DNA from 2 places in the Caballeronia zhejiangensis genome. Region 2 is predicted to be linked to the other one. Evidence: predicted binding sites of a transcription regulator. Region 2 holds the regulator's gene; the other holds the start of a gene.
What was found. Region 2 encodes FliA, which starts transcription of late flagellar genes. Its sites were predicted from a motif close to CTAAAGTTTNNNNNNNNNNNGCCGNTA; they were not measured.

Region 1: a site for FliA is predicted at 7,632-7,658, ahead of LDZ23_RS09915 (DUF4088 family protein). Genes of this name have one in related genera too.

What each region holds. Positions count from the first base shown of each region.
Region 1 is NZ_CP084283.1:2,053,416-2,067,958, forward strand. It holds gene pncB (nicotinate phosphoribosyltransferase) at 1-155, opposite strand, end outside; gene fdxA (ferredoxin FdxA) at 446-769, shown strand; tRNA gene LDZ23_RS09865 (tRNA-Asn) at 889-964, shown strand; tRNA gene LDZ23_RS09870 (tRNA-Asn) at 1,043-1,118, shown strand; gene LDZ23_RS09875 (LutC/YkgG family protein) at 1,185-1,766, opposite strand; gene LDZ23_RS09880 (lactate utilization protein B) at 1,763-3,154, opposite strand; gene LDZ23_RS09885 ((Fe-S)-binding protein) at 3,151-3,894, opposite strand; gene LDZ23_RS09890 (FadR/GntR family transcriptional regulator) at 4,005-4,748, shown strand; gene LDZ23_RS09895 (CreA family protein) at 5,048-5,524, shown strand; gene LDZ23_RS09900 (helix-turn-helix transcriptional regulator) at 5,599-6,420, shown strand; gene LDZ23_RS09905 (AzlC family ABC transporter permease) at 6,558-7,259, shown strand; gene LDZ23_RS09910 (branched-chain amino acid transport AzlD family protein) at 7,256-7,579, shown strand; gene LDZ23_RS09915 (DUF4088 family protein) at 7,743-8,507, shown strand; gene LDZ23_RS09920 (ATP-dependent helicase) at 8,516-10,636, opposite strand; gene LDZ23_RS09925 (hypothetical protein) at 10,787-11,044, opposite strand; gene LDZ23_RS09930 (hypothetical protein) at 11,115-11,531, opposite strand; gene LDZ23_RS09935 (RNA-binding S4 domain-containing protein) at 11,829-12,050, shown strand; gene LDZ23_RS09940 (MATE family efflux transporter) at 12,272-13,720, shown strand; gene LDZ23_RS09945 (phospholipase D family protein) at 14,127-14,543, shown strand, end outside.
Region 2 is NZ_CP084283.1:2,848,497-2,863,039, forward strand. It holds gene LDZ23_RS13695 (IS110 family RNA-guided transposase) at 1-197, shown strand, start outside; partial or broken gene LDZ23_RS13700 (IS4 family transposase) at 466-1,224, shown strand; gene LDZ23_RS13705 (c-type cytochrome) at 1,267-2,154, opposite strand; tRNA gene LDZ23_RS13710 (tRNA-Arg) at 2,466-2,541, shown strand; gene LDZ23_RS13715 (Rieske 2Fe-2S domain-containing protein) at 2,575-3,564, opposite strand; gene LDZ23_RS13720 (GGDEF domain-containing protein) at 3,777-4,871, shown strand; gene LDZ23_RS13725 (RNA polymerase sigma factor FliA) at 4,878-5,609, opposite strand; gene LDZ23_RS13730 (MinD/ParA family ATP-binding protein) at 5,628-6,545, opposite strand; gene flhF (flagellar biosynthesis GTPase FlhF) at 6,538-8,310, opposite strand; gene LDZ23_RS13740 (thiamine pyrophosphate-binding protein) at 8,607-10,298, shown strand; gene LDZ23_RS13745 (PepSY domain-containing protein) at 10,377-10,640, shown strand; gene LDZ23_RS13750 (cytochrome b/b6 domain-containing protein) at 10,651-11,154, shown strand; gene LDZ23_RS13755 (branched-chain amino acid ABC transporter substrate-binding protein) at 11,197-12,342, opposite strand; gene putA (trifunctional transcriptional regulator/proline dehydrogenase/L-glutamate gamma-semialdehyde dehydrogenase) at 12,455-14,543, opposite strand, start outside.

The DNA.
Region 1 (14,543 bases), 800 kb from region 2:
TCGTCGCGAATTTCATCGATATACGGCACGAGATCGACATTCGGCGTGCGGCAGCGGAAGCGATATTCGACATGCGCCGCGGGGAAGTGATGCAGCACGACCTGCATCATCGTGAACTTGTAGAGGTCGGTATCGAGCAGCGAATTGATGATCATGGTTCTGACGGGAACATCCACGCGAATGGACCGCGCGCTTTGCCTGCTTGCCAGCGCGCAGCCCGAGGCCTTTAGGGTCATGTTACCCGAATGTCCGCGCGGACATGATCCGCGCCCCGCCCTTTTGCGACGCCGCGCATACATACATCACGAATCGATATAAAGAGCGCTTCGCGCGCCGCGCGCCCACTTTTACCGTTACGCTACAATATGCGTTTCGGCAAGCGCACCTCCCGGCCCATGCAGCCGCCAGGGCGCCGCCCCCACGAATTCCGCATGCAGGAGCCTGAATGACTCACGTTGTGACCGAAAGCTGCATCAAGTGCAAGTACACCGATTGCGTGGACGTGTGCCCGGTGGATTGCTTCCGCGAAGGTCCCAACTTTCTCGCGATCGATCCCGACGAGTGCATCGACTGCGCCGTGTGCGTCGCCGAGTGCCCGGTGAACGCTATCTACGCCGAAGAAGATGTGCCTGGCGACCAGCAGCACTTCACCGAACTGAACGCTGAACTCGCGCGTAACTGGCCGAGCATCACGAAGACGAAAGGTTCGCTTCCGGAAGCGGACGAGTTCAAGGACGTCAAGGAAAAGCTGAGTCTGCTCGAGCGTTGATTGTTGCGCTCGCCGACGCACGCGCTTCATTTGATTGCAAAAAATGCGTATCAAATGAAGATTGAGCGTTGACACGCCAAAAGCAGCCCCCTATAATTCCGCTTCTCTGCTGTAGATGTTCCCCGATAGCTCAGTCGGTAGAGCGCCGGACTGTTAATCCGTAGGTCCCTGGTTCGAGCCCAGGTCGGGGAGCCAAAAACTCCAGCAAGTCGGTTTCAAAAGAGCTCGGTCAGTTGGCTGAGTTTTTATTTCAGTTGTAGATGTTTCAGTTGTTCCCCGATAGCTCAGTCGGTAGAGCGCCGGACTGTTAATCCGTAGGTCCCTGGTTCGAGCCCAGGTCGGGGAGCCAAAAGCTTCTGTCAAAAAGCCCAGTCGCATGACTGGGCTTTTTGCTTTGTGCGCTGACTTCATCGCTTCACGCAAGCCACACGACGGTCAGCGAGCGCACGCCCTGCGCGCCGCGAATCAGCACGCCTTCGATATCCGCCGTCGCCGACGGCCCCGTCACGAGTACCGCATAGCGCGCCGATTTGAAATCGTCGCGTCGATACACCTGCTGCAAGCCCTCGACGAGTTGCGCCGGGTCGAGCAGCACGACGAGATGCTGCGACAGATAGCCGATCGCGTTCACGACGTACTCTTCTTCGCTGAACCACACCGAGCCCGTTTCAGCGACGCCGAAGCGCCCTCGCACGATGCCCACATCGACATCCTGAAGCGATGCCGGCACGGTATCGGATGAAAGCGGCCGCGTGCCGTCGACGCCCGGAACCGCCGATGCAATCACCTTCGCATCGGCAAAGCGTGCCGCGATCAGCGCGTTCACGTCTTCGAGACGGGCCGCTTCGACGCATGTGCCGCCCATCGCGGTGAGCGCGGTCGTAAAGCGCGCCTTCAGTTCGCCTTCCGGCGACGGGAACACGGGCACGTCCGGGCGCGGACGCGATGGGGGCTGCGCCGCGCGGATCTTCGAGAGAAAAGCTTCGCGAGTCGTCATTTATCGAGCTTCCGGTTTTTCCTGTACCACTCGTGAAAAGTCTCGGCGGGCGCTTCGGGCAGATCGCGGCCGCGTCCCCAGATATTGAGCGGGTTGTAGAGCACGAAGTTGGGCAGGCGCTTCAACGCGCCGCCGAGCGATGCGACCGTCGCACGATAGAGCGTCGGGCTCGCGAGCAGGCGCCCCGCCATCTTCAGCACTTCCTGCTTCACGAACGGCACTTCGTGCTTCTCGGCGATGACCTCGCGCCACTTGTAGATCTGCTCGTGAATGTTCACCTTCACGGGACACACGTTCGTGCAACTGCCGTTCATCGTCGACGCGAACGGCAGCGCGCTATAGCGCTTCAAATCGTGCGTCGGATTGATGATCGCGCCGATCGGACCGGAGTACGTCCCGCCATACGAAAGCCCGCCGCTTCTGCGATACACCGGACACGTATTCATGCACGCGCCGCAGCGGATGCACTTGAGCGAGTACCAGAAATCGTCCATCGCGAGGCGTTCTGAGCGGCCGTTATCGACGAGGATGAAGTGCATCTCCGTGCCCGGACGCGGCGCGCGAAAATGCGACGTGTACTGCGTGATCGGCGAGCCGAGCGCGCTTCTCGACAACATTCGAACGAACACGCCGAGATCGCTGATCGTCGGAATGATCTTTTCGATGCCGATCGACGCGATATGCAGCGGCGGCACGTTCGCCGAAAGATCCGCGTTGCCCTCGTTCGTGCACACGACGACCGTGCCCGTCTCCGCGACCGCGAAGTTGCAGCCCGTCATGCCCGCCGTCTTCTCGCGCACGAAATACGGCCGCGTGTTCATGCGCTGGCTTTCCGCGAGATAGTGGATGTCGCTGTTCCGCGGATCGGTGCCGATCGTCTTGCCGAACAGTTCGGCCACGTCCGCGCGCAGCTTGTGCACGGCCGGCACGACCATATGGCTCGGATCCTGATGATCGAGTTGCTGGATGCGCTCGCCGAGATCGGTTTCCATCACCGTGATGCCGCGCGGTCCGAGATAGTCGCGCATGTAGCACTCGTCGGTGAGCATCGACTTGCTCTTCACGAGCGACGTCATGCCGCGCTCGCTCATCAGCTTGAAGACGAGCGCGTTGTGCTCCTCGGCGTTCGCCGCGAAATGCACGACGACGCCGTTTTTCTCGGCCTGATCGACGAACTGCGCGATGTAATCGGCGAGATTGGACAGCGTGTGTTCCTTGATCGCCGATGCGAGATTGCGCATCGTCTCCCATTCGGGGATGCCGTGCGCCTGCGCGTCGCGCTTGCTGCGCAAGTCCCACAGACGCTTGTCGTGGAACGCGACGTGATCTGGCTTCTGCAGGAACGCGCCCGCCGCCTTCGCGTGATCGATCCGAACGCTTTTGCTCATGCGCGCGCTCCGTTCAGAACCTGCGCGATGTGGATGAACTTCGCATCGGCTTTCATGCGCTCGGCGCAGCCTTGCTGATGCATGAGACACGACATGTCGCCCGACACGATGTACTCCGCGCCCGCGCCGACGTGATCGCGCACCTTGTCCTGACCCATCCGCACGGAGACGGCCTCTTCCGTCACCGAGAACGTGCCGCCGAATCCGCAGCATTCGTCGGCACGCGCGGGCGCGACAAACTCGATACCCCTCACGCGTTCGAGCAGCGTGCGCGGCTTCGAATACGGCGTTCCGGCCACTTCCGAATTCGACGTTTCGCGCAGATGCCGCACCGCGCTGCAACTGTTGTGCAGCCCGACCTTGTGCGGAAATTCGGCCCACGGAAACTCGCGCACCTTCAGCACGTCGTGCAGGAATTCGACGAGCTCGAACGTGTTGCGCCGCACCTTCTGCACGGCGCTCGTCTGCTCGATCGCGGTGAAATGCTCGCGTACGTGATGCGTGCAACTCGCCGATGGCCCGACGACATAGTCGTAGTCGGCGAAATTGCGCGCGAACACGCGCTCGGCGCCGGCAGCCTCCTTGTGTGCGCCGCTATTGGCCATCGGCTGGCCGCAACAGGTCTGATCCTGCGGATAGTCGACGTCCACGCCCAGCCGTTCGAGCAGTTCGAGCGTGGCGATGCCGACCTGCGGATAAAAAGCGTCGATGAAACAGGGGACGAACAAGGCGACTTTCATGACGGGTTCGGCGATTTGGTAAGCTTGGTCTGACCAAGACTTTAATGAGATGCCTCTTTCGTGTCAAACTCGGGCATTCCCCGGCTTTCACCTCGCATTCACGTCGAACGATGACTTTCCAGCCCGTCCATGCGCATTCCTACGCCCGCGTGCGTCTCTCCGATGTCGTGTCGGGACAGATCCGGGAATTGATTTCGAACGGCACGCTGCTGCCGGGCCAGCGCCTGCCCGCCGAGCGCGATCTGGCGGAGCAGTTGAACGTGTCGCGTCCGTCGCTGCGGGAGGCGTTGATCCGTCTGGAGTCGGACGGATTCATCCGCGCGGCCGGGCGCGGCGGTTTTGTCGTATCGGATGTGACCGCGCCGCTCGTGTCGCATCCGCTCGCCGCCCTGCTCGAGCAACAACCGAACGCGAGCGCCGACGTTCTCGAACTTCGCCACGGCCTCGAAACGCTCTCGACCGCCTACGCCGCCGAGCGCGCCACCGACGACGATCTGGCGCGCATCGCCGCTGCCTTCGACGCGCTGCAAAACGCCGTCGCCGAAAAAAGCACGCGCATCGCGGAGAGAGACGCGGCGTTCCATCTCGCCATCGCGGACGCGACGCACAACGTCGCGCTCACGCACGTCATGCACGGACTCAATGAACTGGTGCGCGAATCGATGCTCACGTCGCACCGTCTCGTCGATTACGACGACGAAGTCGAAGCGAACCTGATGACGCAGCATCGCGCGATCTTCGATGCGATCGTAGCGCGCGATCCGGCGCGGGCGCGGGAGTGCGCGGGCGCGCATCTCGATTACGTGCGCACGCTGTATCGCGATGTTCCCGCGAAGAAAAACCGCGCGGCCTGATCCAATCACATTACGAATCTGTAAGCCGCAAGAAAGTGATGATAGGACGTCGCCTACACGCATTTCGGACACGCACGGCTAACGCGGGCGGCGCATCCTCGCGATACTGAAACCGTCGAAAACAACATGCGAAGGAGGACAACATGCCTTATCTACTCGGATGGCTGCTCGGCGTGCCGGTCATCGTGCTGGTGATTCTGTATCTGATCTTTCATTGACCGCATGCGGGCACGAGATGCATCGAAGAGCCAAGGGCGTCGATACAATACGACGCCCTTTCTCTTTTCCGAAGGATGACGATGAACCGCTCCGTCCTCGCGCTCGCCGCATCGCTCGCACTTTTCTCCGGCGCCGGACTCGCGCACGCGGAGGAAATCGCGAGCGTCAACACCAACTTCCGCTTCACCGGATCGGACCGCGTGACCGTCGATGCGTACGACGATCCGCTCGTCCAGGGCGTCACCTGCTATGTGTCCCGCGCGCGCACGGGCGGCGTGAAAGGCACGCTGGGCATCGCCGAAGATCCGACGGAAGCGTCGATCGCGTGCCGCCAGGTCGGGCCGATCAAGATAGCCGAACCGCTCAAGCAGAAAACCGACGTGTTCTCGGCCGGCATGTCTTTCATCTTCAAGACGCTGCATGTGGTGCGCGTCGTCGATACGAAACGCAATACGCTCGTCTATCTGACTTACAGCGACCGCATCGCGACCGGCAGCCCGAAAAACAGCGTGACGGCGGTTCCGATGCCCGAGGGCACGACCATACCGGTGAAGTGACACGCAACTGTCCGGCCGGGCGCGAAGCAAAGTTGTAAACTGGGCGATTCCGCTTATCTCAGAATTGCTCGATCATGCACGCCGACCGTTTCCGCAATGCCGCACGCTACTGGCGCTCGCCGCTCGTGCCGGACGCGGACATGGTCACGGCCGAATACTACGATCACGAATTCTCGCCGCACTGGCATGACGCCTATACGGTGCCCGTGATCGAGGCCGGCGCGGAGTGCTTCGACTATCGCGGCGCGCATCACGTCGCCGAAGCCGGTTCGGTGCCGGTGATCAATCCCGGCGAAGTGCATACCGGCGCGCGGGCCGTCGATGCGGGCTGGCGCTATCGCGTGTTCTATCTGCCGGTGCCGTTCGTCGAAACTCTCGCGCGCGACCTGTCGGGGCGGCCGGAATCGTCGCCGTGGTTTCCGGATGAAATCATCCGCGATCCCGATCTCGCGCGGCGTTTGCAGATCGCGCATCGCCTGCTGGAAAACGGCGCCGACCCGCTCGCCGCGGAACTGGCGCTCGTCGATGCAGTGACGACGCTGCTCGGACGCCACGCGCTCGAACGTCCGCGCATCGCGCCGCTCGCCGCCGACGCGCACCGCGTCACGACGATGAAATCCCGCCTCGCCGACGATCTCCTCGAACCCGTCACGCTCGCCGAACTCGCGCAGACGGTCGGTCTCTCGACCTTCCACGCCGCGCGCCTCTTCACGCGCGAAACCGGTCTCGCGCCGCATGCGTGGCGCAATCAGCTGCGGATCGTGCGCGCGCTGCCGGCGTTGCGCGCGGGCGCATCCGTGACGGATGTCGCGGCGGCGAGCGGTTTCACGGATCAGAGTCACTTCACGCGCCATTTCAAGCGCACGTTCGGCGTGCCGCCCGGCCGCTGGCGTTAGGCGGTCCGGCCTCGGGAAAGCGCAAGAACGTACAAGCATTCTCATCGACGTTTTGCGTATCCTCGCTTCCATAGGAGGAAATCTTGAAAGCAACACCTTTGCGCGAATTCGCCGCCGGCGCACGCGACACCATCCCGATGATGATCGGCGCCGCGCCCTTCGGCGTGATCTTCGGCACGCTCGTCACCGCAAGTCCGCTCACGCTCTGGCACGGCCAGTTGATGTCGCTCGTCGTGTTCGCGGGCTCGGCGCAGTTCATCGCGGTCGGCCTGATCGCGTCGCACGCGAGCTTCGCCGTCATTCTGGCGACGACGCTCGTCGTCAATCTGCGTCATGTGCTCTATTCCGCGACGCTCGCGCCGTATGTCGCGCATCTGCCGCGCCGCTGGCGCTGGGCGCTCGCGGGCATGCTCACCGACGAGGTCTTCGCCGTCGCCTACGCGCACTATCGGAAGCGCGCGCCGGGCGAGATCGGGCCGCACTACTTCTTCGGCTCCGGCGTCGCGATGTATCTGAACTGGCAGTTGTGGACGCTCCTCGGCCTCCTGTTCGGCGCCGCGTTTCCCGGACTGAAATCGCTCGGGCTCGACTTCGCGATGGTCGCGACGTTCATCGCGATCGTCGTGCCGCAGCTCGTCGCCGTGCGCTTCGTCGCGGCGGCGCTCGCATCGGGCGTCCTGTCCTTCGCGTGGCAAGGCTGGCCGTACAAGCTCGGCCTGCTCGCGGCGGTGTTCGTCGGCGTGGCCGTCGGCATGCTGCTCACGCTGATGGAAAACCGTCCGCAGGCGAAGGGCCACGCGAAACATCGTCTGAAGAACGCGAAGGAGCGCACGCAATGAACTACGTCACGCTGATCTTCGGCATGGCGGCCGTTACGTTTGCGATCCGCGCCGCCGTGTTCGTGCTGGGCGAACGCCTGCCCTTTCCGCCGATCGTCCGCACCGCGCTTTCGTTCGTGCCGGTGACGGTGCTCACCGCGATCATCGTGCCGATGACCGTCTCGCCGCACGGCAACGGCGCGGAAATCACCTGGCGCAATCCGCAGCTCGTGGCTGCGATCGTCGCGATCATCGTTTGCGCGTTCACGAAACGGCCGCTTTTGACGATTGCCGTGTCGCTCGCGGTGTTTTTCGCGTGGCAGTTCGCCGTGCTGCGCTAAACGTTTTCTCTCCATCAGCCGTTAAACGGCTTTCAAAGAGCATCGAAGAATCCTCAAGTTCCTGAAGCGCGCGCCGATAACAGAAACGAATGGACTCCGCCTGAGACGCGGCGCCGACAGCTTTTCCCGCCTTCGGAGATCGAAGGCGGAACCGGGAACCAACATGCGTCAAATCACCTTATCGTTACGCGACGAGACCATCGCTTCGCTGCAGCGCGATTTCGAAGCGTTCACGCGTCTGTCGCTGAAGCTGGATCCGCAATTCGTCACGCCTTCGTTCGAGGACTTCCTGCGCGCGAAGCTCCTGGACAACAACACGCCGCTCACCGAGCAGGCGGTGCAGCGCATGCTCACGCACGGCCAGTACGCGTGGGCGAAGCGCGCGCTCGACAAGGAGTTTCCGGACGTCGTCGAGATCCTGATCCGGCAGGCGGCCGAGCACGGCTTCGCCTTCGCGATCCGCGCGGACTGGACCGCCGAGGATCTCGTCAAGGCATCGCGCGCGTGGGCGACGGCGATCGTCACCGAAGCGGACGGCGACGTATCGCAAGTCGACATGCTCGCCTCGCAGATCAAATCGGCGGCGGCGGATATTCGCGAAGTCGAGGAAAAGATGCAGACGCCCGCATGGCGTCTCGCCGATTCGCTACGTCAGCGCGTGTATGAAACCAAGATTTCGGTGGAGACGAGCATCGGTTCGACCGCGCGCGAGAAGCTCGGCGAACTGCGCTGCCTGCTGCGGCTCGGCATCTTCTATGGCTCGATCCAGAAGCAGGAAGCGCAGCAAGTGCTGGAATATCTGCGCTCGCTGCGGCCCGAGCTTTTCGTCGAAGAGCCTTACGACGGCTACACACGCTTCGCAGCATGGCTGCGCAGCATCTTCTCGCCGTCGCCGCGCGCGCCGCGTGCATCGCGCGCGCAGCGCTGAGATTCAGGTCAGTCCCACATTCCCTTTAGGCGCGCCGCGATATCGATCTTCGCTTTCGCGGCCGCAGCCAGCCCCGCCGCCGTCGGCGCAGCGGGCGCGATGACGGGCGGCCACGCGGCCGCTTCGAAGTTCTGCATCAGATGCGGCGGAATGAAACGCGTGCGCTGCGCCCATACGTGACGGTCGCCGAGATGCGTCTGGTTGTACACGTAGAAGCGCTGCGGCGTGATGATGTGCAGGTCTTCCTTCGCGCGCGTCATCGCGACGTATAACAGCCGCCGTTCCTCGTCGAGTTCTTCGTCGCTGCCCGTGCCGAGATCGGACGGAATGCAGCCGTCGACGCCGTTCAGCACGAACACGTTGCGCCATTCCTGGCCCTTCGCCGAATGGATCGTCGAGAGAATCAGATAGTCTTCGTCGAGCAGCGGCACGCCGGATTCGTCGCTGGTCGCGTCGGGTGGATCGAGCGTCAGTTCGGTGAGAAAGCGCTCGCGCGTGGGATACGTCGCCGCGATGCTTTCCATCTGCAACACGTCGCCGATGCGGATCGCCGCGTCCTCGTGATTGCGTTCCAGATGCGGCTCGTACCAACGCCGGATCATTTCGAACTCGGCGGGCCAGCCGGAGTCGCGGCCGCAGAGCTTCGCCATCAGGCCGACGAAACGCGGCCAGTCCTCCGACGCGCGCGCGGGCGCCTGAAACGCGGCGATCGCATTCGACGCCACCGCGTCCGGCGCGCTCACGCTGTCGAGCAGGCGCCCGGCGATCGCCGGTCCGACGCCCGGCAACAACTGCGCGACGCGAAAGCCCGCGACGCGATCGCGCGGATTCTCGGCCCAGCGCAACACCGCGAGCACGTCCTTGACATGAACGGAATCGAGAAACTTCAGCCCGCCGAACTTCACGAACGGAATGTTCCGGCGCGTCAATTCGATTTCGAGCGCCGCGCTGTGATGCGCGGCACGAAACAGCACCGCCTGCGCCTTGAGCTTCATGCCGCCTTCGCGCGCTTCGAGCACTTTTTCGACGACATAGCGCGCCTGATCGGCTTCATCGGCGACGGCAACGACGCGCGGCTTTTGCGCCGATGCCTTGTCGGTCCACAGATTCTTCGTGTAGCGCTCGGTCGCGAGGCCGATCACCGCGTTCGACGCTTCGAGAATCGGCAAGGTCGAACGATAGTTGCGGTCGAGCGTGACGGTCGCGGCGGGCGGATCGAAGTGGCCGGGAAAATCGAGGATGTTGCGCACCGTCGCGCCGCGAAACGAGTAGATGGATTGGGCATCGTCGCCGACGACGGTGAGGCCGCGCCCGTCCGGTTTCATCGCGAGAAGAATGGATGCCTGCAGACGGTTCGTGTCCTGATATTCGTCGACGAGAACGTGATCGAAGCGGCTCGCGAGATCGGCGGCAATCGACGGCTCCGCCGCGAGATGCGACCAGTAGAGCAGCAGATCGTCGTAATCGAGCACGCTTTGCGCCTGTTTCGCGCTGACGTACGCGGCGAAGAGGCGCTTCAGGTCCGCTTCCCACTCGCGGCACCACGGATACGACTGATCGAGCACGGTCGCCAGGGACGCGCCGGTGTTGACGACGCGCGAGTAGATCGCGAAGCACGTCGATTTGGCGGGAAAGCGCTTTTCCTTCGGCGACAAACCGAGCTCGTGCCGCACGAGGTTCATGAGATCGGCCGAATCCTCGCGATCGTTGATGGTGAACGACGGCGCGAGCCCGACGAGATCGGCGTATTCGCGCAACAGCCGCGCGCCGACGCTATGGAACGTGCCCGACCACGACAAACCCTGCGCGATTGCGCTTCTCGTGCCGAGCGCGTTCATTGCGATGCGCGACACCCGCCGCGTCATTTCGAGCGCCGCGCGGCGCGAAAACGTGAGCAGCAGGATGCGATGCGGATCCGCGCCTTTCACCAGCAGATGCGCGACGCGATGCGCGAGCGTGTTGGTCTTGCCCGATCCCGCGCCCGCGATGACGAGCAGCGGCCCGCCCGCGCGCCCCGGTTCGTCGACGCCGAATTCGACGGCCTGACGCTGCGCCTCGTTGAGCTTCGCGAGATAGTCGGCGACCTGTTTCGTGGTGGATTCGTCGGCGGTGTCGGGGAGCGTGAGCACGGGAGAAAAGGCGGCGGGAAATGAGTGACGCACACTGTATATCCATACAACCCGCACGCGCAAGCCTTTGGCTCGACAAGGGTTTTGGCCCCAAATGCAACGAGCCCGGCTCGCACGGAACCGGGCTCGCATCGCTGGAAAAGATTTGCGTCAGTCGGCCTTCTTCGCGTTCTTGAGCTTCGCTTCGGCGGCGGCTTCATTGGCGTCCGATTGCGCCTCGGTCTTTTTCTTGTCGGCCTTGGCTTGCGCGACGGCCGCCTTCTTGTCGGCCTTGCTCTGTTCCTTCGCGGCCTTTTGATCGGCGGCAGTCGGCGTATCCGACGTCGTTTGTGCGAACGATGCCACGCTCGCGCTCGCGAACGTCCCCGCGATCAGCGCGGCCAGCAGTGCATGAGTTTTTCGATTCATGGTCTTCTCCCTTGTTCGATGCCGCGAGCCGCGCCAAACGCGAGCTCGCGGCGATTCCCGGTTCGCCCGCTTAATGCTGCAAGCCGGTGTCCTTCGGTGCGTTCGGCTCGGTCGCGTTCAATTCGGCCTTGGCGGCGTCCTTGTCCGCCTTGCGATTGATCTTCGCGTTCTTCACCTCTTCCTTGTACTGCGCCTTGGCCTGCTCGGTTTGCGCCTTCAATTCGGCCTTCGACGCCTTCTTCGACGCGCTGTATTCGGCGTTCGCCTTCGCATTGGCATTGCGGCGCTCGACGAGCGGATCGGTCGGCGCGGGCGCGACGAGGTTCTGCGGCGGCGGCGTCATCGGCTGTTGGGCTTGCATCGGCTGCACTTGCGCTTGCGTTTGAGTCTGCACCGGTGCGGACTGGGTCGCGGTTTGCGCATAGGCGCCCGAAGCGGCGAACGTGGCGATGGCGGAGCCGATCAAAAGGATTCGTGCGCGAGTCATGAGCTAGTCCTCTCTTTAGTTGGCGTCGGCGGCGCTCTTACGACGGTGAAACGAGCGATCCGCGCGACTTTTGTCGATTGGAAAGATGACCGAAGCTGCATCGATCAAATGGTCGGACCGGCGGTCAATCGGGCAAGTTCGCGAAAATCAGTCACTGTTACCGACGGTTTCATCTGGCTACATTTGCCAACGAGCGCGCTTGAGTGGGGATTACCGGTCCTCGCGATCCCTGAGCACGGCGCATGCCCGGCGTGGTTTATCATTGAGCCCTTCCCGCATTCCCGCCTTGCCCGCCTCATGCCGCCACTCCAATTCACCCTGACGGGCGACTTCATCGAACTCCACAATCTGCTCAAGCTGATGGGCCTCGCGGACAGCGGCGGCTCGGCGAAGGCACGCGTCGCCATGGGCGATGTCACCGTCGACGGCCAGGTGGAACTGCGCAAGACCTGCAAGATCCGCGCGGGTCAGCGAGTGAAGCTCGACGGCCAGACGATTTACGTGCGCGCGCCCGATTAAGCGCGCGGCGATTTGCGCGCACACGCCGCGCAATTGCGAAAATCCGGGCATAAGCAAACGCGTCATCGACATGCCGCACGCGACGCAATAAGCTGACGGTCTGTTCTTTCGTTCTGGTTTCAGCGTCGGTTCCCGTCAGCGCGTTTGCGCTTCGATCCTTGCCCCCTCGCGTTCCAGTCCGGCCGCACTCATTGCGGCCTTTTCGTTTCGATCCGATCAACATGCAACCGCCAGTCACGCGCGCCGCGCGCGCGCATCAAGGACCGCCGAGCCTCTCGCGTCACGCCGTCGACACGGCGCGTCTCGCCGCGCCGCTTGCCATCGCGCAGCTCTCGCAGATGGCGATGGGCGTCACCGACACCATCCTGCTCGGCTCGCTCGGCCCCGATGCCCTCGCCGCGGGCGGCCTCGGCGCGAATCTCTTTTTCGTCGTCGTGACGCTCCTGCAGGGCGTGCTGACGTCCGTTTCCGTGTCGGTGGCGCATGCGCGCGGCGCGAATGCCGATCATCGCGTGCCAGGCATCTACTGGACCGGGTTCGTGCTCTCCTTGCTGCTCGCCGTGCCCGCGTTCGTGCTGCTGAGCTACGCCGAACCGATCCTGCTCGCGTTCCACGAACCCGCGACGCTCGCGAAGAACGTCGGCGAATACTGCGCGGTGCTGCGCTGGGGGACGCCCGGCAGTCTGATCGGCGTCGGGATGATGCGCGCGTTTCTGCCCGCCATTGGCGCGGCGCGCAGGCTCTTGTGGATCTCCATCGGCGGCGTGTTCGTCAACGGCTTTCTCAACTACGGCCTGATCCACGGCGCGTACGGCCTGCCGCGCGAAGGCTTCCTCGGCTCGGCGGCGGCGACGACGATCACCGTCTGGGGCATCGCGATCGCGCTCGTCGCGGTGCTGCATCTGCGGCCGCGCTACCGGCATTTCGTCGCGCGCGCGCGCCCGCGCCTGCCGCTGATGGGCGAACTGTTCAGCATCGGCTGGCCCGTCGCGATCACCTACGGGGTCGAATCGACGCTCTTTCTCGCCACCGGCATGATGGTCGGCCTGCTCGGCGAAGCGCCGCTCGCCGCGCATCAGATCGCACTCAACGTCGCGTCGGTCGCGTTCATGGTGCCGCTGGCGATCGGCCAGGCGGCGAACGTGCGCGTCGGCTACTGGGTCGGCGCGGGCGTGCCTGTCGCCGCGCGTCACGCGGGCTTCGTCGCGCTCGCGCTCGGCGTCGGCTTCATGATGTGCTCCGGGCTCGTGCTGATCGCCGTGCCGCGCGCGATCGTCGGGCTGTATCTGCATCTCGACGATCCCGCCAACGCGCATACCGTCGCGCTCGCGGCGTCGCTGCTCGGCGTCGCGGCGGTGTTCCAGATCGTCGACGGCATGCAGACGGTCGGCTCCGGCTGCCTGCGCGGCCTGAAGGACACGCGCATTCCGATGCTCGCCGCCGCGTTCGGCTACTGGGGCGTCGGCTTTCCGACCGGCTATGTGCTCGCGTTCCACTTCGAACTCGGCGCGAAGGGCCTGTGGTGGGGCCTCGCGGCCGGGCTCGCGAGCGTCGCCGTGCTGATGACGCTGCGCTTCCATCGCATCAGCCGGCGCTTCATCGAAACCGGCATCACGCCACGGCCGGACGACGCCGGCGCCGCGAGCGCCGCGCCGCACGGTCACGTCTGATAAGCACACGATCCGCGCGCCGATTTGCATAGCACGAATGCTTGGTTGGGCCGCGCGGCGCGCATTGCTACGATGAACCCGTCTCCTCCTTGAGACATCTGTGACAGGGGTTGTAGGCCCGCTCTAGCCAGCGGGCTTTTTTTCGTCCGTACGCCACCGCCCAGTGCAACGTTCGGCGCTTTCCCGATTTCCCATAGAATAATTTCGAGATCCGGCGCGAGTACGCTCCTTGCTACTTTCGTGCTGAAGACCGAAAACGCGAAAACGTCGCCGAGCGCTTCACGAGCGGCGACCAGAACGGGGAATCGAAGTGTCGGAAAACCGGGGATTGCGGGAAATCGCGCGCCGCGACGCGCGCGCACGAACATTCGGCGCCGCCGTGCGCAACATCGCCGTCATCGTGACGATGACGACGCTCGTCGCCGCTTGCGAGACGCGCCCGCCCGCGACGGCGTTCGACCGGCCGGAGAGCCACGCGCTGGCATCGACGGAAACGACGCCCCTCGCGACCGCCCTCGCGCCGCTCGAGAAACGGCATCCGGACGAGTCGGCGGTGCGCCTGCTGCCGACCGGCACCGACGCGCTGCAGGCGCGCATCGCACTCGCGCGCGCGGCGACGAAGACGCTCGACATGCAGTACTACATCGCCAACGAGGACAACACCGGCAAGCTGCTGCTCGGCGCGGCGCTGTATGCGGCGGATCGCGGCGTGCGCGTGCGCATGCTCGTCGACGATCTGAACTTCAAGGACATCGACCAGATCATGGCGGCGCTCAATTCGCACGACAAGATCGAGATTCGCGTGTTCAACCCGTACGGCAGC
Region 2 (14,543 bases):
ACGGCGCGCGTTCTCTGCTGCAGATTGCCAAACGCAAGGAGTGCAAGAACGGGTGGCTGAATGGCCTGCTACAGCGGCGAAACGCGAATGTCGCGGTGGTCGCGCTCGCGAACAAGAACGCGAGGATCGTCTGGGCGCTACTGGTCCACGGCCGCGAGTTTCACCCTGATTACCACGCGCCCTTAGCGACTGCGTAACCATGCTTAACGCGTAACTACCAGCAAGACACTACAGCCGATTGCTCAGGCAATCATGACGTGATGGCAAGACAGGTCAGACCGTGGCCGGGAAATTCTGGGTACACCAGCGTGCGCAAGAGCACGCCGAAATGATGAGAGTCCGGCCAGCGCATTCCATTAGGGACCGCCGGCTCGTGCGCCGGACAGCGAAGTCCGGATGCATGGCTGCAATCATTACCTGCCTTCCGTCACAAATGAGAGCTTGGCAAGCCGGGGGCGTCCATGCATGGTGTACGCCAAAAGCCTGCTGGCGCAGATCCCGGAAGACTCACTGACGGTGTTCGACAAAGGCTTTCTGGCCGCGGAAATCCTGTGTGGCCTGACGATGAACGCGCGCAATCGCCACTTCCTGATTCCAGCCAAAGCCAACACCTGCTGGGAAGTCGTCTCGGGTAGCGCTGACGATGCGATGGTGCGCATGCGTGTGTCGCCGCAGGCGCGCCAGAAATGTCCGGCTTTGCCCGAATTCTGGAGCGCGCGGGCGATCCGTGCCATCGACGCGCGCGGACGCGAACGCGTGCTGCTGACTTCGCTGATCGATCGCCGACGCTTCAAGCCCGCTGATATCGTCGCCTGTTATGAGCGCCGCTGGCAGATCGAAACCAGTTACGCCGAGCTCAAACAATCGATGCTGGGTTCGGAATTGACCTTGCGCAGCCGCACCGTCGCAGGGGTCTATCAGGAGATATGGGGCGCGTTGATCGCCTACAACCTGATTCGACGTGAGATCGCGAGCGCCGCGCGAGAAGCGAAACTTGCTCCGACTGATATCAGCTTCGTGCGAGCGCTTCACACGATCCAGCACGAGATGATGTGGGCGGCCCTCACGCCGGCGTTTGCAAAATTACCCGCCTGCCTTCAGCGTCTGCGCGAAAGGCTCAAGTCTATGCGCAACGAAAAACGACCCGGACGCACATGCGACCGGGTCGTCAAATCCCGCCCTAAACGGTACACCGTTCGCTATCTAAGAAAAGACCTTAACTGAACGGCATTACCGCTCGCGCGGCCGCTCGCGCAGGGTTTTCGCTTACTTCGCCGCGTTCGCCATGTAATCGACGGCGGCTTTCACATCTGCATCCGATGCGTTCGATCCGCCCTTTGGCGGCATCGCGCCCTTGCCGTGCAGCGCGTAGTTGTAGACGGTGTCCATCGGCTCTTTCAGGCGCGGCGCCCACGCGGCCTTGTCGCCGAACTTCGGCGCGCCGAGCACGCCCGCCGCGTGACACGCCTGACAGACCTGCTCGTAGAGCGCCTTGCCCGCCTGAGCGGCGTCGGCGCTTTGCGCGCCCGCGGCCGGCGCCGCCGATGCAACCGCCGGCACCGATGCGAGCGCCGCGACCGCTGCGGCGGCCTGAGCATTTTCGTTCGAACTGGCTGCGGCGGGCGCTGCCGCGCTCGATGCAGCCGCGGCGCCCGATGCCGGTTGCGCCGGTTCCGCGAGCTTGCCGCCGCTGCCGTTCGCCATATAGACGACCGCGCGCGCGATTTCGAAGTCGGAGTAATCGTCGGGGCTGGTGCCGCCGCGCGCGGGCATGCCGCCCTTGCCGTTGAGCGCGTTGTGCAGCAGCGTGTCGTAACCTTCGCCGATGCGCGGGGCCCATGCGCCGGCATCGCCGAACTTGGGCGCGCCGGCGGTGCCTGTCGCGTGACAGGCCGAGCACACGGCCTTGAAGACTTCCTCGCCGGACTTGTAGACGCGCGGCGCGTTGGCGTCGCGGACATCGACTTGTGCGGCGGGCGCGATGCGCGCGTTGACCGACTGCTCGATGTCCGTGCCGGCGCCGGTGCGCGTGGAATTGTTCACGTACACCGCGAGCAGGATGATGATGGCGACCGGGATGCCGAATCCCGCGATGACCGCGGCGATGAGTTGGCCGGGTGTCTTGATCGGGGCTCCGTGGGGTGCTTCGCTCATGCTTGTCTCGTCTCCCGTTTTTTGGTGTGAGTCGGTTCAGTGACAGCGTGACAGCTACGGCAGTGCGCTAGGCGCGCCTTGGGGAAGGCACGGTCGATTATAGACGGAACGCTTAACTGTCGGCGCGGGGTGGCCGGGGCGGTGAAGCGGGCGTTTACCCGAATCGTGTGATGCTTTGTGACTCGTTCCGCGCAGGGCGTCCGGTCCCGCACGATGGACGGCGTCACGGAAAACAGGTATCCTCTCGGATTCGCATGGGCCTTGCAGCCGTCTTACGGCGTGTGTAGTTCTTCCGCAAGCCCTTCTCCGATGCGCCCGTAGCTCAATGGATAGAGTACTGCCCTCCGAAGGCAGGGGTTGCTGGTTCGATCCCAGCCGGGCGCGCCAAGCGTTTCCACTCGACAGCCGTCGCAGTCGAAACTACTCGAGTCCGCCGTCGCGATTCGCCGTCGTCGTCCCCCAACCAAACCCCATCCCCGCCAACCACCTCCTATAAGCCACCGCCATCCGATCGCACTTCTGATGCAACTCCGCATCGAGATCGAGCGGCAAGCGCTGCGGCCATTGCGACTCCACCACCGGCGTGTCCTGCATCAAAATCTCCATATTGAAGTCGTATAACTCGCGATCGGAATGCGTCGAATCATCCTCGTGAATCGAGACGAGCCACGCGCGCGTCTCTGTCTGCGTCACCGGCGACGCCGCCAGCATGATATGCAGCGCGCCCTGCCCGCCCGACGCCATCTTCGTCAGCTTCGCGATCAAAGGCCGCTTCACGCGATACACATAATCGATCATCGCGCCGCCGCCCTGCCCCGGCATTCCCGCCGGTTGCCAGTATCGGCATTGCCGCGCTTCCAGACCTTCATCGCTCGCGACGACTTCGTAATCGGGCACTTCCGTATGCGTGTCCTCGCCCAGAATCCCCGCATGCACGAACGAGAAATGCGCCATGTCCAGAAAATTCTCGACGACGCGCGGCGCCGACGACCTCACCGTCTGCGGCGCGAGATTGATGCGCCGGCCACCGGGAATCGCGGCTTCGGGAAAGAAATCGAGCGCATACGCAGGCTCGCCGAAACACATCCAGATAACGCCGTACTTCTCTTCGCAAACGAAAGTCGTCGCGCACGCGCGCTTCGACGGACGCAATGAAGGATTCGACGGAATCCGCAAACACTGTCCTTCGATGTCGTAACTCCAGCCGTGATACGGACACACGATCTGATCGCGCATCACATGCCCGAGCGACAACTGCGCGCCCCGATGCGGACAGTAATCGCGCCACGCATGCGCCGCGCCGATGCTGTCCCGCCACACGACGATCCGCTCATCGGCCACGATGAATCCGCGCGCGCCGCCTTCCGGTACGTCTTCGCTATTGCAAACGGGCAGCCATTCGGCAGCCAAAGAAATGGATTCGTCGCGCATCGCCGTGAATGAGAAATGGACGTTCTTAAGCTGTTCTTACACGAAACACAGCGTCTTCGCAAAACGTTGCAAAATAGCGGATCGCTCGCTCGGTGCAACTCGATACCACTCCATTCAGCCGATGCCATGCGACGGGGCCGCAGTACTTGGCAGCAAGATAAAAGAAAGAAATCACCATCCAGGGGTTCAGTATGGAGCAGGCGCATCAACCGGCACGCCGGACTTATGCCTTCGCATGGTCCGAACACCGGAATCCGGAACGCGAGCAGGCCACGCTGCGGGTCTGGATGGGAGCGGTGGTTCTTCTGGCTTACGGCGTTTTCGCGTGGCTCCGCCCTTCACACGATGCCTTCCTGACCACGCGCCTCGTCGCGCTCTATGTGTCTTATGGGGCGATCACGCTTCTGATCGTCAGCCGCATGAGCGCGCCTTCTGTTGCGCGCCTGACCGTCACGACCATCGCCGATCAGACGATCCTCGGGCTCGCGCTCGCCGCGGGCGGCGCAACGGCGCTGCCGCTTCTCTGGGTGATGTTCTGGTTTCTGATCGGTTCGGGATGCCGATACGGCAAGCGCACGCTCGCCGTATCGTGCGCGACGGCGCTCATCATCGTCACGGCGATGGCCGTCTGGCAGCCGTGGTGGCACGAGAATCTTCCCGCCGCGATCGGGCTCGCGCTGAGCGTACTCGGCGCATCGGTGTATCTGAGCGTGCTCGTCGATCGGCTCGGCAACGCGAATCGCGATCTAGCGCGTCAGGCATCGACCGATCCGCTCACGGGTCTGTCGAACCGGTACGCGCTGGAAAGAGTCGTCGATCGCGCGATGAACGCGCCCGAAGCCAATGGCGATCACGCCACCGCGCTCCTTCTGATCGATCTCGACGGCTTCAAGGAAGTGAACGATACCTACGGTCACGCCGTCGGCGATCTGCTGCTGCAAGCCTTCGCGGACTCGCTCGCGAAGCGCATGCGCAAGTCGGACACCATCGCGCGTCTGGGCGGCGACGAGTTCGTCGTGCTCGCGCATCAGATGCGCGACCGCGACGCCGTGTTGTCGGTGGCCGACAACATCCATTCGGCGCTCGGCGAAATTACGTCGGTGCAGGAGCGGCCGGTGTCGGTATCGGCGAGCATCGGCGCATGCCTGCTTTCGAGCGCGGCGTCCGCGCATCAAACCGGCATGACCGCCGTGCTGCGCGCCGCCGACCGCGCGATGTACCGCGCGAAAAGTCTCGGCGAAGGGAAAACGGTCTTCGCCGAGACGCGGGACTTCGAGATCAGCTAGGGAACGTCAGGCCTCGACGCTCGTCCACGCCTGCTCGCGCAGCTTCGTGCGCAGACGCGCGACCGCTTGGCTGTGCAACTGACACACGCGCGACTCGCTCACTTCCATCACCGCGCCGATTTCGCGCAGGTTCAGGCCGCGTTCGTAATAGAGGCTCATCAGGAGCTTCTCGCGCTCGGGCAGCTTGTCGATGGCTTCGATCAGCGCGCCGCGAAGGCTGTCGTCGAGCAGCGCGGACAGCGGATCCGAACGATCGACGCAATAGCGGTCGAGGAACGGCTCGTCGTCGGCGGAGCGATCGAAGTCTTCGTAATAGATCAACTGGCTGCCGTGCAAGTCCTGAAGCATCGACTGATATTCGTCGAGCGGCATCTTCATGTGCTCGGCGATTTCCTGCTCGCTCGCCGCGCGGCCGAGGTTCTGCTCGACCTTGTGCACCGCCGATTCCACTTCGCGCGACGTCTTGCGCATGCTGCGCGGCAGCCAGTCGTTCGCGCGGAGCTCATCCAGCATCGCGCCGCGGATGCGCTGGCTCGCATATGTTTCGAACTGCGCGCCCTGATCTTCCTTGTAGCGGCTCGCCGCGTCCAGCAGGCCGATCATGCCGGCCTGAATGAGATCGTCGAGATCGACGCTCGCCGGCATCTTGGCGACGAGTTGGAGCCCCAGCCGTCGAACGAGCGGTGCGTATTTCGTCAGCACTTCCGACTGTGAGAGTTTGCCTTGGGCGTTATACATCTTGGTCACCTATCTTGATCACATCGACGCCGTGCTGCTCAATGCAAAGTCGTGAAGCGCAGCCGCACGATGCGACGCCTCCCGCGCGCCCTGTACAGAGTCGCTAACCGGATTTCGCGCGTCGGCCTGGCCGCCCGCATCGCGCATATAAGGCGCGGGGCGCATCGGCCAGTGCAGGAGCTCCGCCGCGATTGCGCGGTAGTCGCGCGCCGCGGCCGTGGCCGGGAACGCTTCGACTGCGCAGCGTGAGAGTTCCATCGCCCGAGCGACGCGCGCATCCTCGGACACATATCCCGCCTGCACGAGCGACACGGCCAGATACCGGCTCGCGACGCCCGACAGGTTGTCGAACGCGACCGCCGCGTCGGCCGGGTTCTGCACGTGATTGACGAGCACGCGGAACTGGCCGATCGCATGGGCGTAGTGCAGTCGTTTCATGCACGCATACGCCTCGGTGATCGCCGACGCGGCTACCCGCGTCACAATAAGAAAGTCATGCGCCTGCGCCGCGAGCGTCGACAGCGCGCCGTGGCGATCGAGTTGCGCATCGATCAGCACGATGTCCGCCGGACCGTCGAGCAGCGCGCGGCATTGCGCGGCATCGTGAACGATGCGTTCGTCGCGCGGCGCGGCCATCAGCGAGAAGCCGAACGGCGTGCGCTCGACGGCATCGCCGAGCATGCGCCGGCCCGACATCACCGAGGCGAGCGCGCCCGCGTCTTCGGTGCCCACGAGACGGCTCACCGATCCCGCGTTGCGGTGCTCGTCGATCACGAGCACGTCCTTGCCGTGGATGGAAAGCGCCGCGCCGAGATTCACCACCGCCGACGTGCATCCGATGCCCGCCGGTCCGCCCGCGACCGCCACCACGCGCGAACCGGCGCGCGTAAGGAGCCGTCGCAGGCCTTCCGCCTGGTCGAGCACGAACTTATCCAAAGTGCACCTCATGCAGTTCGGTCGTGGCGCGCGCGGACAACGCGGACAGCAGCGCAGGCGTTTCTTCGTCTTGCGGCACGAAGGGCGAGTTGTCGCGCGGGATGCAGAACGCGCTCTTGATGAGAAACCGCTTGGTCGCGACGTACAGGTTCTCCGGCACTTTCTGACCGGTCGACACGTAATGCACCGGCAGCTTGTAGCGGATGACCGTATCGAGCACGCCGCCGAGATTCGTCGCTTCGTCGAGCTTGGTCAGGATGCAGCCCGCGAGCGGCGGCTGGTCCGCCGCGCTCTTGTAGGCCTGCACGACTTCGTTGAGCGTGTCGCCGTGGCTCGTCGCGTTGAGCAGCAGGATGCGCTGCACCGGATGACCCGCGCCGCACAGCATCGCGATCTGATCCGAGACCATGCGATCGCGCTGGCTCATGCCGATCGTGTCGATCAGCACGATATGTTTGTTGCGGAGTTCCGAAAGCGCGAGTTGCAGGTCCGCGCCGTCTTTCACCGCGTGAACCGACACACCGAGAATCTTGCCGAAAATGCGCAGTTGCTCGTGCGCGCCGATACGGTAGCTGTCGGTCGTGAGCAGCGCGACCTTGCTTGCGCCGAAGCGCATCACGCAGCGCGCGGCGAGCTTGGCCGTCGTGGTCGTCTTGCCGACGCCAGTCGGGCCCATCAGTGCGAACACGCCGCCGCGTTCCATCAGCGCGTCTTCGCTGTCCATCACCGGAATGTTCGATTCGAGCACCTGCTGCACCCACTCGAGCGCGCCTTCGACGCTCTCGAGTTCCGGCATGTTGTCCACCATCATGCGGACGAGCTGCGCCGAGAAACCGGCGGCGAACAAACGCTTCGTGAGCGCGCCACCCGTCGGGTTGCGGCGCTGGCGCTCGCCCCACATGAGACCGGAGAAGTGCTCTTCCATCATCGAGCGCATCGACGAAAGCTCGTTCATCACCGTTTCGTTGACGACCTGCTCCATGCGCGTGCGGATCGCTTCGGTAACGACGGCCGCCGCGTTCGCGGGCAAGCCATCGAATGCGTGTTCCTTCGATGCCGGCGCGGCGTTCGCCTCGGCTGCTTCGGCGTGCGGCGCGCTCGCGTTGATCTTCTGCGCGGCGCGGCGCGCGGCGATTTGCGCGGCTTCGCGTGCCCAGTCGGGCGTTTGGACCTTCGGCTCGACGGCGGCTTCCGCGCGCTTCGTTTGCTGACGCATGGCGTAGCGGGCCGAGTCCGCCGTCTTTTCGACGCGCGTCTCTTGCGCAGTCACCGGGACCGGCACGCCCATGCCGCGTGCGATCGCAGCCGACGCGGTCAGCGGACGGTTCGACGGCATCGACGCCTGCTGCGCGATGCGCTTCGCATGCTCGATCAGCCACGGATTGGAATCGGCCATCGTCGGCGGCGTGTCGTCTTCTGCGCGAGCTTCCGGCTCGGCGTGAAATTCATCGTCCGCATCGGTGTTCGCGCCGAAGACGGACGAGAACACATCGCCGCTCGCGTACGGATTCGCGGCCGGCTGCTTCGCCGGCATCGCGGCTGCAGCGGCGGCCAGCGCGGCGCGCGACGTGCCCGCCGAACGTGCTGCCTGTTCCTTCGCGGCGGGCGAGATCGACGCGATGTCGCTGTCCGCGACGCCGACGATCTCGACCGAGCCGTCATCGAGCGTGCGATTGGACAACACGATGGCATCGGGGCCGAGCGCTTCACGAACCTGGCGCAGTGCGTCGCGGCTGTTCGCGCCGATGAATTTACGAATGTTCAAACTTGCCCCCGATGAGGTGAAACTGCGATCTTTAGCAAGCGGACCCACTTGGCTCGTTGCCGTGTCCGCTTTTCAGTGAAGCCATTATTGCGAACTTGAGTCTTTGTCCATCGCTGGATAAGGGGTGAGAAAAAGGGGTATTTCGGCTGATGGAAGCGCGCCGTGCATCGCAAGGGCGGGCGTTTGCGCGGAAAAAGATTCCGCTTCGCCCGTTTCCGCGCGCGGGCGCGGCGGCGTAAGCTTTAGGCTCCGCGCGCATCGAAGCCGCGCCGGACAATCAAAGGAGACTTCTTCGCATGACGTCCGCTGTCCCTTCCTCACAGGATCAAACCACCGGCGCGCGATTGCTCGTCGATGCGCTCGTCCATCACGGCGTCGAGCGCGTGTTCTGCGTGCCCGGCGAGAGCTTTCTCGCCGTGCTCGATTCCCTGCACGACGAGACCGAGCAGATTCAGACGATCGTCTGCCGCCACGAGGCGGGGGCGGCGAACATGGCCGAGGCGGTCGGCAAGCTCACCGGCAAGCCGGGCGTCGCGATCGTGACGCGCGGGCCGGGCGCGACGCACGCGTCGATCGGCGTGCACACCGCGTTTCAGGACTCGACGCCGATGATCCTGCTCATCGGCCAATGCGCTCGCGATCACATGGATCGCGAGGCGTTTCAGGAAATCGACTATCGGCGCATGTTCGGGCAGATGGCGAAGTGGGTCGCGCAGATCGACGATCCGCGCCGCGTGCCTGAATACATGAGCCACGCGTTTCACACGGCGATGTCCGGCCGTCCGGGTCCGGTCGTGCTCGCGCTGCCGGAAGACATGCTGACCGAAACCGTCGATGCCGTGCCGCCCTCGCCGCGATATCAGCGCGTGGCGGCGTCGCCGTCGAAGGCGCAGATGGAGCGCCTGCGCGAACTGCTCGCGAACGCGAAGAAGCCGTTCGTGATCGCGGGCGGAAGCGGCTGGACCGCCGAGGCGACGCAGGACTTCGCGCGCTTCGTGGAAGCGTGGAAACTGCCGGTCGGCTGCGCGTTCCGCTTTCAGGACACGCTCTCCAACGACCATCCGAACTACGCGGGCGATGTCGGCCTCGGGATCAATCCGGCGCTCGCCGCGCGCGTGCGCGATGCCGACGTGCTCTTCGTGCTCGGCCCGCGCATGGGCGAATCGACGACGGGCGGCTACACGCTGCTCGATATCCCGAAGACGAAGCAGACGCTCATCCACGTGCATCAGGGCGCGGAGGAACTCGGGCGCGTGTATAGCGCGGAATTGCCCATCGTGTCGGGCATGCCGGAGATCGCGTCTCTTCTGGCTTCGCTGGAAGCGCCCGCCAGCGTTGCATGGGATGGCAGCGCCGAAGCCGCGCACGCCGCGTATCTCGAGTGGCGCAAGCCGCGCCCGATGTTGGGCGATGTGCAGCTCGGCGAAATCATGCGTCAGCTCGCCGAGACGATTCCCGCCGATTCGATCCTGACGAACGGCGCGGGCAATTACGCGACGTGGCTCCATCGGCATTATTCGTATCGGCATTTCCGGTCGCAGTGCGCGCCGACGAGCGGTGCGATGGGCTACGGCGTGCCCGCCGCGATCGCCGCGAAGTCGCTGTATCCGGACCGCACGGTGATCGCGTTTGCGGGCGACGGCTGCTTCATGATGTCGAGCAACGAACTCGCGACGGCGATGCAGTATCGGCTGCCGGTGATTTTCATCGTCGTGAACAACGCGCAGTACGGCACGATCCGCATGCATCAGGAGCGGCATTATCCGAATCGCGTGCACGGGACGGAGCTCACGAATCCGGATTTCGCGGCGTATGCGCGCGCGTTCGGCGCGCATGGCGAGCTGGTCGAATCGACGGAGCAGTTCATGCCCGCGTTCGAGCGCGCGCGGGAATCCGGCTTGCCCGCGGTGATCGAGATTCGCATTCCGCGGGACCAGAGCACGCCGGGCGCGACACTCGAACAAATTCGCCAGCAAGGCAAGCGCTAGCGGACAAACTTTCAAGCTGCTTGCAGCGCGCTTCCGGTGGCAGTAGAGTAGCCAGTTCGAAAACACCGGGAGTTAGCGATGCTTAAGGTTCTGGCTTTGTCGTTGGCGTTGGGCTTTTCGGGTGCGGCATTCGCGAAGGCGGATTGCACGGCGCATCCGAAGAGCGAATGGATGAAGGAATCGGATGCCAAGGCGCAGCTTGAAGCGCAAGGCTACAAGATCCGCAAGTTCAAGGTCGATGGCAACTGCTACGAAATCTACGGTCACGACAAGAACGGCAAGAAGGTAGAGATCTATTACGACACGAAGACGCTGGCGGTCGTGAAGTCGGAAGTCGAGTGACGCTCGCGCCGTGAAAGTCTGGGACGGCTTCGTCCGGCTGACGCATTGGGCCGTCGCGGGCATCGTCTTGTGGAATCTGTTCGGACCGACGGATTCCACGCATCGCGTGCTCGGGTATGTCGCGGCCGGGCTTGTCGTTGCGCGTATCGTTTGGGGTTTCGTCGGCTCGCGTCATGCGCGGTTTTCGGCGTGGTGGCCGACGCGCTCGCATCTCGTCGACTATCTGAGGTCGCTTGCCAGGGCCAGGCCGATCCATCACGTTTCGCACAATCCGCTTGGCGGGTTGATGGCGCTCCTTCTCTGGTTCCTGATTCTCGCGCTCGCGCTGTCCGGGTGGATCATGCGGCTCGATGCGTTCTGGGGCGAGGACTGGCCGCAGGAGATTCATGCGTGGCTCGCCATCGCGGTCGAGGTTTGTGTCTGCGTGCACGTCGCCGCGGCCGTGCTGATGAGCGTGTGGACGCGGGAGAATTTGGTTCGGGCGATGGTGACGGGCAACAAAAAAGCCCCGTGACGCGAATCACGAGGCTTTCTCTCGACTCAATGCGAGGAACGCTTACTTCCCGCCCACGCTCTGCAACGTCGTCCACTTCCCGCCGACGACCTTATACAGCGTAATCCCGCCGTTCTTCAAATCGCCCTTCGAGTCGTACGACAGGTGCTTCGCCGTCACGCCCTGCATGTCGGTCTTCGCGAGGAACGGCAGGTACTTTGCCGGATCCGTCGAGTTCGCAGCCTTCATCGCGGTGAACATGGCCATCGCCCCGTCGTAGGCATACGGCGAGTACGTCTGCACGTCTTCGTTGAAGCGCTTCTTGTACTTCGCCGAGTAGTCCGCGCCGCCCGGCATTTCGTCCATCGGCAGGCCGGCGAGCGATGCCACCGTGCCGTCAGCCGCGTCGCCCGCGATCTTCAGGAACGTGTCGGTCTTCACCATTTCGCCCGCCATCAGCGGCGCGCGGAAGCCGAGCGTCTTCATCTGCTTGACCATCGGGCCGGCTTGCGAATCCGCGCCGCCGTAGTACACGAGGTCCGGATTCGTCGACTTGATCTTCGTCAGAATCGCCTTGAAGTCGACAGCCTTGTCGTTCGTGAATTCACGGTCGACGATCGTGCCGCCCGCCGCCTTCGCCGCCTTCTCGAACTGGTCGGCAAGACCCTGGCCATATGCCGTGCGGTCATCGACGATCGCGATCTTCTTGACCTTCAGCGTCTTCACCGCGAACTCGCCCGCGACCGAGCCTTGCTGCGTGTCGGAGGTCATCATGCGGAAGGCGGTCTTGAAGCCTTGCGTCGTGTACTCGGGCGCCGTCGCCATCGCGATTTCGGGGATGCCCGCGTTCGCGTAGATGCGCGATGCCGGGATCGTCGTGCCCGAATTGAAGTGGCCGAGCATGCCCTTGATGCCATCGTCGACGAGGCGTTGCGCCACGGTCGTGCCCGTGCGCGGGTCGGCCTGGTCGTCCGCCGAGTTCAGCACGATGCGAACCGGCTTGCCGCCGATCACCGGCTTCGTGGCGTTGAAGTCTTCGACGGCGAGCGTGATGCCGTTCTGCATGTCCTTGCCGTAGTGCGCCTGCGCACCGGTCAGCGGGCCGGCGTAGCCAACCTTCACGTCTTCTGCCTGCTGTGCAGCTGCGGTCCCCGCGAACAGGCCGGCGAGCGTCATGGCTGCCGCCAGCTTGGTCATCGTGTGCTTCATAGCTTCTCCTGTGTTCCAGTGTGGATGGCAGCCTGTGCCGCGCGTGTCTCCGTTACGCCGTGCCTGCTGCCGATTGTTTGAATTCGTTTGAACCGAGCGTTCGAGGGGTGTCTCAACCGATCGTCATCAAATTCGCATTGCCACCCGCCGCCGCCGTGTTCACGCTCACCGAGCGTTCCGTCAGCAGACGTTCGAGCGCGTAGTCTTCACCGTCGTGGCCAGCGTCGGCGAACGCTCCTGCAGCCACGCCCTGCACCGATACGATCGGTCCCGGACGCTTCGCGACTTCCTTCACGAGCGACAGCAGTTCATCGCTGTCGCCTTCGAACAAGACGGCGTCGAAGTCTTCCGCCGCTTTCCTGACCATCGCGAACGGCTTGAGCGCAGAAGGCAACGACGCCGCCAGTTGCTCGCCCGCCGAGCCGGAGAACAACGCCTTGTTGCCCGTCGCCAGCACGGCGGCTAGTTGCGCGCGCGCGCCGCTCGCCGTCGCCGCCACGCACAGCACCGTGCCGCGCGCGCCGAGCGTGTACGTGTTGCGTTCGCCGGTCGGTCCGCTCAACACGGCCGTCGCGCCCGCCATCACATGCTGCAGATAACCGTCGCAACGCGCGGCCGTCTGCGGATCGCGTTCGCCGATCGCCCAGTCGCGCAATGCGGTGAGCGCGGCCGTCGGCGTGTCCTTCGACGCCACCTGATCGACGACGAGCGTGCTCGCCAGCGATTTCGGCAGACCGGTCGGGCGCTTCGCGAGCAGACGCTGCAGATACAGCGCGCCGCCCGCCTTCGGACCCGTGCCCGACAGCCCTTCGCCGCCGAACGGCTGCACGCCGACCACGGCGCCGATCACATTGCGGTTCACATAGATGTTGCCGACATGCGCCCGCGAGATCACGTGCGCGATGGTTTCGTCGATACGCGTATGGATGCCGAGCGTGAGGCCATAACCCGTCGAGCGAATTTGGTCGAGGAGTTTATCAAGGTTCGAACGGCGATAACGCACCACATGCAGCACCGGGCCGAATACTTCGCGCTTGAGTTCGTCGATGCTATCGAGCTCGATCAGCGTCGGCGGCACGAACGTGCCTTGCGCGCAGGTGTCGGGCAGCGGCAGTTGCGTGACGTTGCGGCCCTTGTCGCGCATCCCGGCGATATGCGCGTCGATGCCGCGTTTCGCGTCGGCGTCGATGACGGGACCGACATCCGTCGACAGACGATCCGGATTGCCGACCGCGAGCTGGTTCATCGCGCCGGTCAGCATCTCGAGCGTGCGATCCGCGACGTCGTCCTGCAGGCACAGCACGCGCAGCGCCGAGCAGCGCTGGCCAGCCGAATCGAACGACGACTGCAGCACGTCCGCGACGACCTGCTCCGCGAGAGCCGACGAATCGACGATCATCGCGTTCTGGCCGCCGGTTTCGGCGATCAGCGGAATTGGGCGGCCATCCGGATCGAGGCGCTCGGACAGCGTCTTGTTGATGAGGCGCGCGACTTCCGTCGAACCGGTGAACATGACGGCGCGCGTGCGCGGATCGGCGACGAGCGCCGCGCCGACCGTCTCGCCATTGCCCGGCAGCAGTTGCACCGCGCCCGCCGGCACGCCCGCTTCGCGCAGGAGGCGAACGGCTTGCGCGGCGATCAGCGGCGTCTGTTCAGCGGGCTTCGCGAGCACCGGGTTGCCCGCGGCCAACGCAGCGGCGACCTGGCCCATGAAGATCGCGAGCGGGAAGTTCCACGGGCTGATACACACGACCGGACCGAGCGGGCGATGCGTATCGTTCGAAAACTCGGCGCGAATCTGCGACGCGTAGTAGCGCAGGAAATCGATGGCTTCGCGAATCTCCGCGATCGCGTTCGGCAGCGACTTGCCCGCTTCGCGCACGACGAGGCCCATCAGCGTGTGCATTTGCGCTTCGAGCAGATCGGCGGCGCGCGCGAGGCAATCGGCGCGGTCTTCGACCGGCGTCGCCTGCCAGATCGGCGCGGCGGCGACCGCGTTGGCGATCGCGGCGCTCACCTGTTCCGGCGACGCTTCCACGACCGTGCCGACGAGATCGCGCAAATCCGACGGATTGCGCACATCGCGCGCGACGCCGTTGCCGATGTCACCGCCTTCGAGCATCGGTTCCGCGCGCCACGGATGATGCGCGCTCGCCAGCAACGCCGACGACAGCGAAGCCAGCCGATGCTCGTTCGACAGA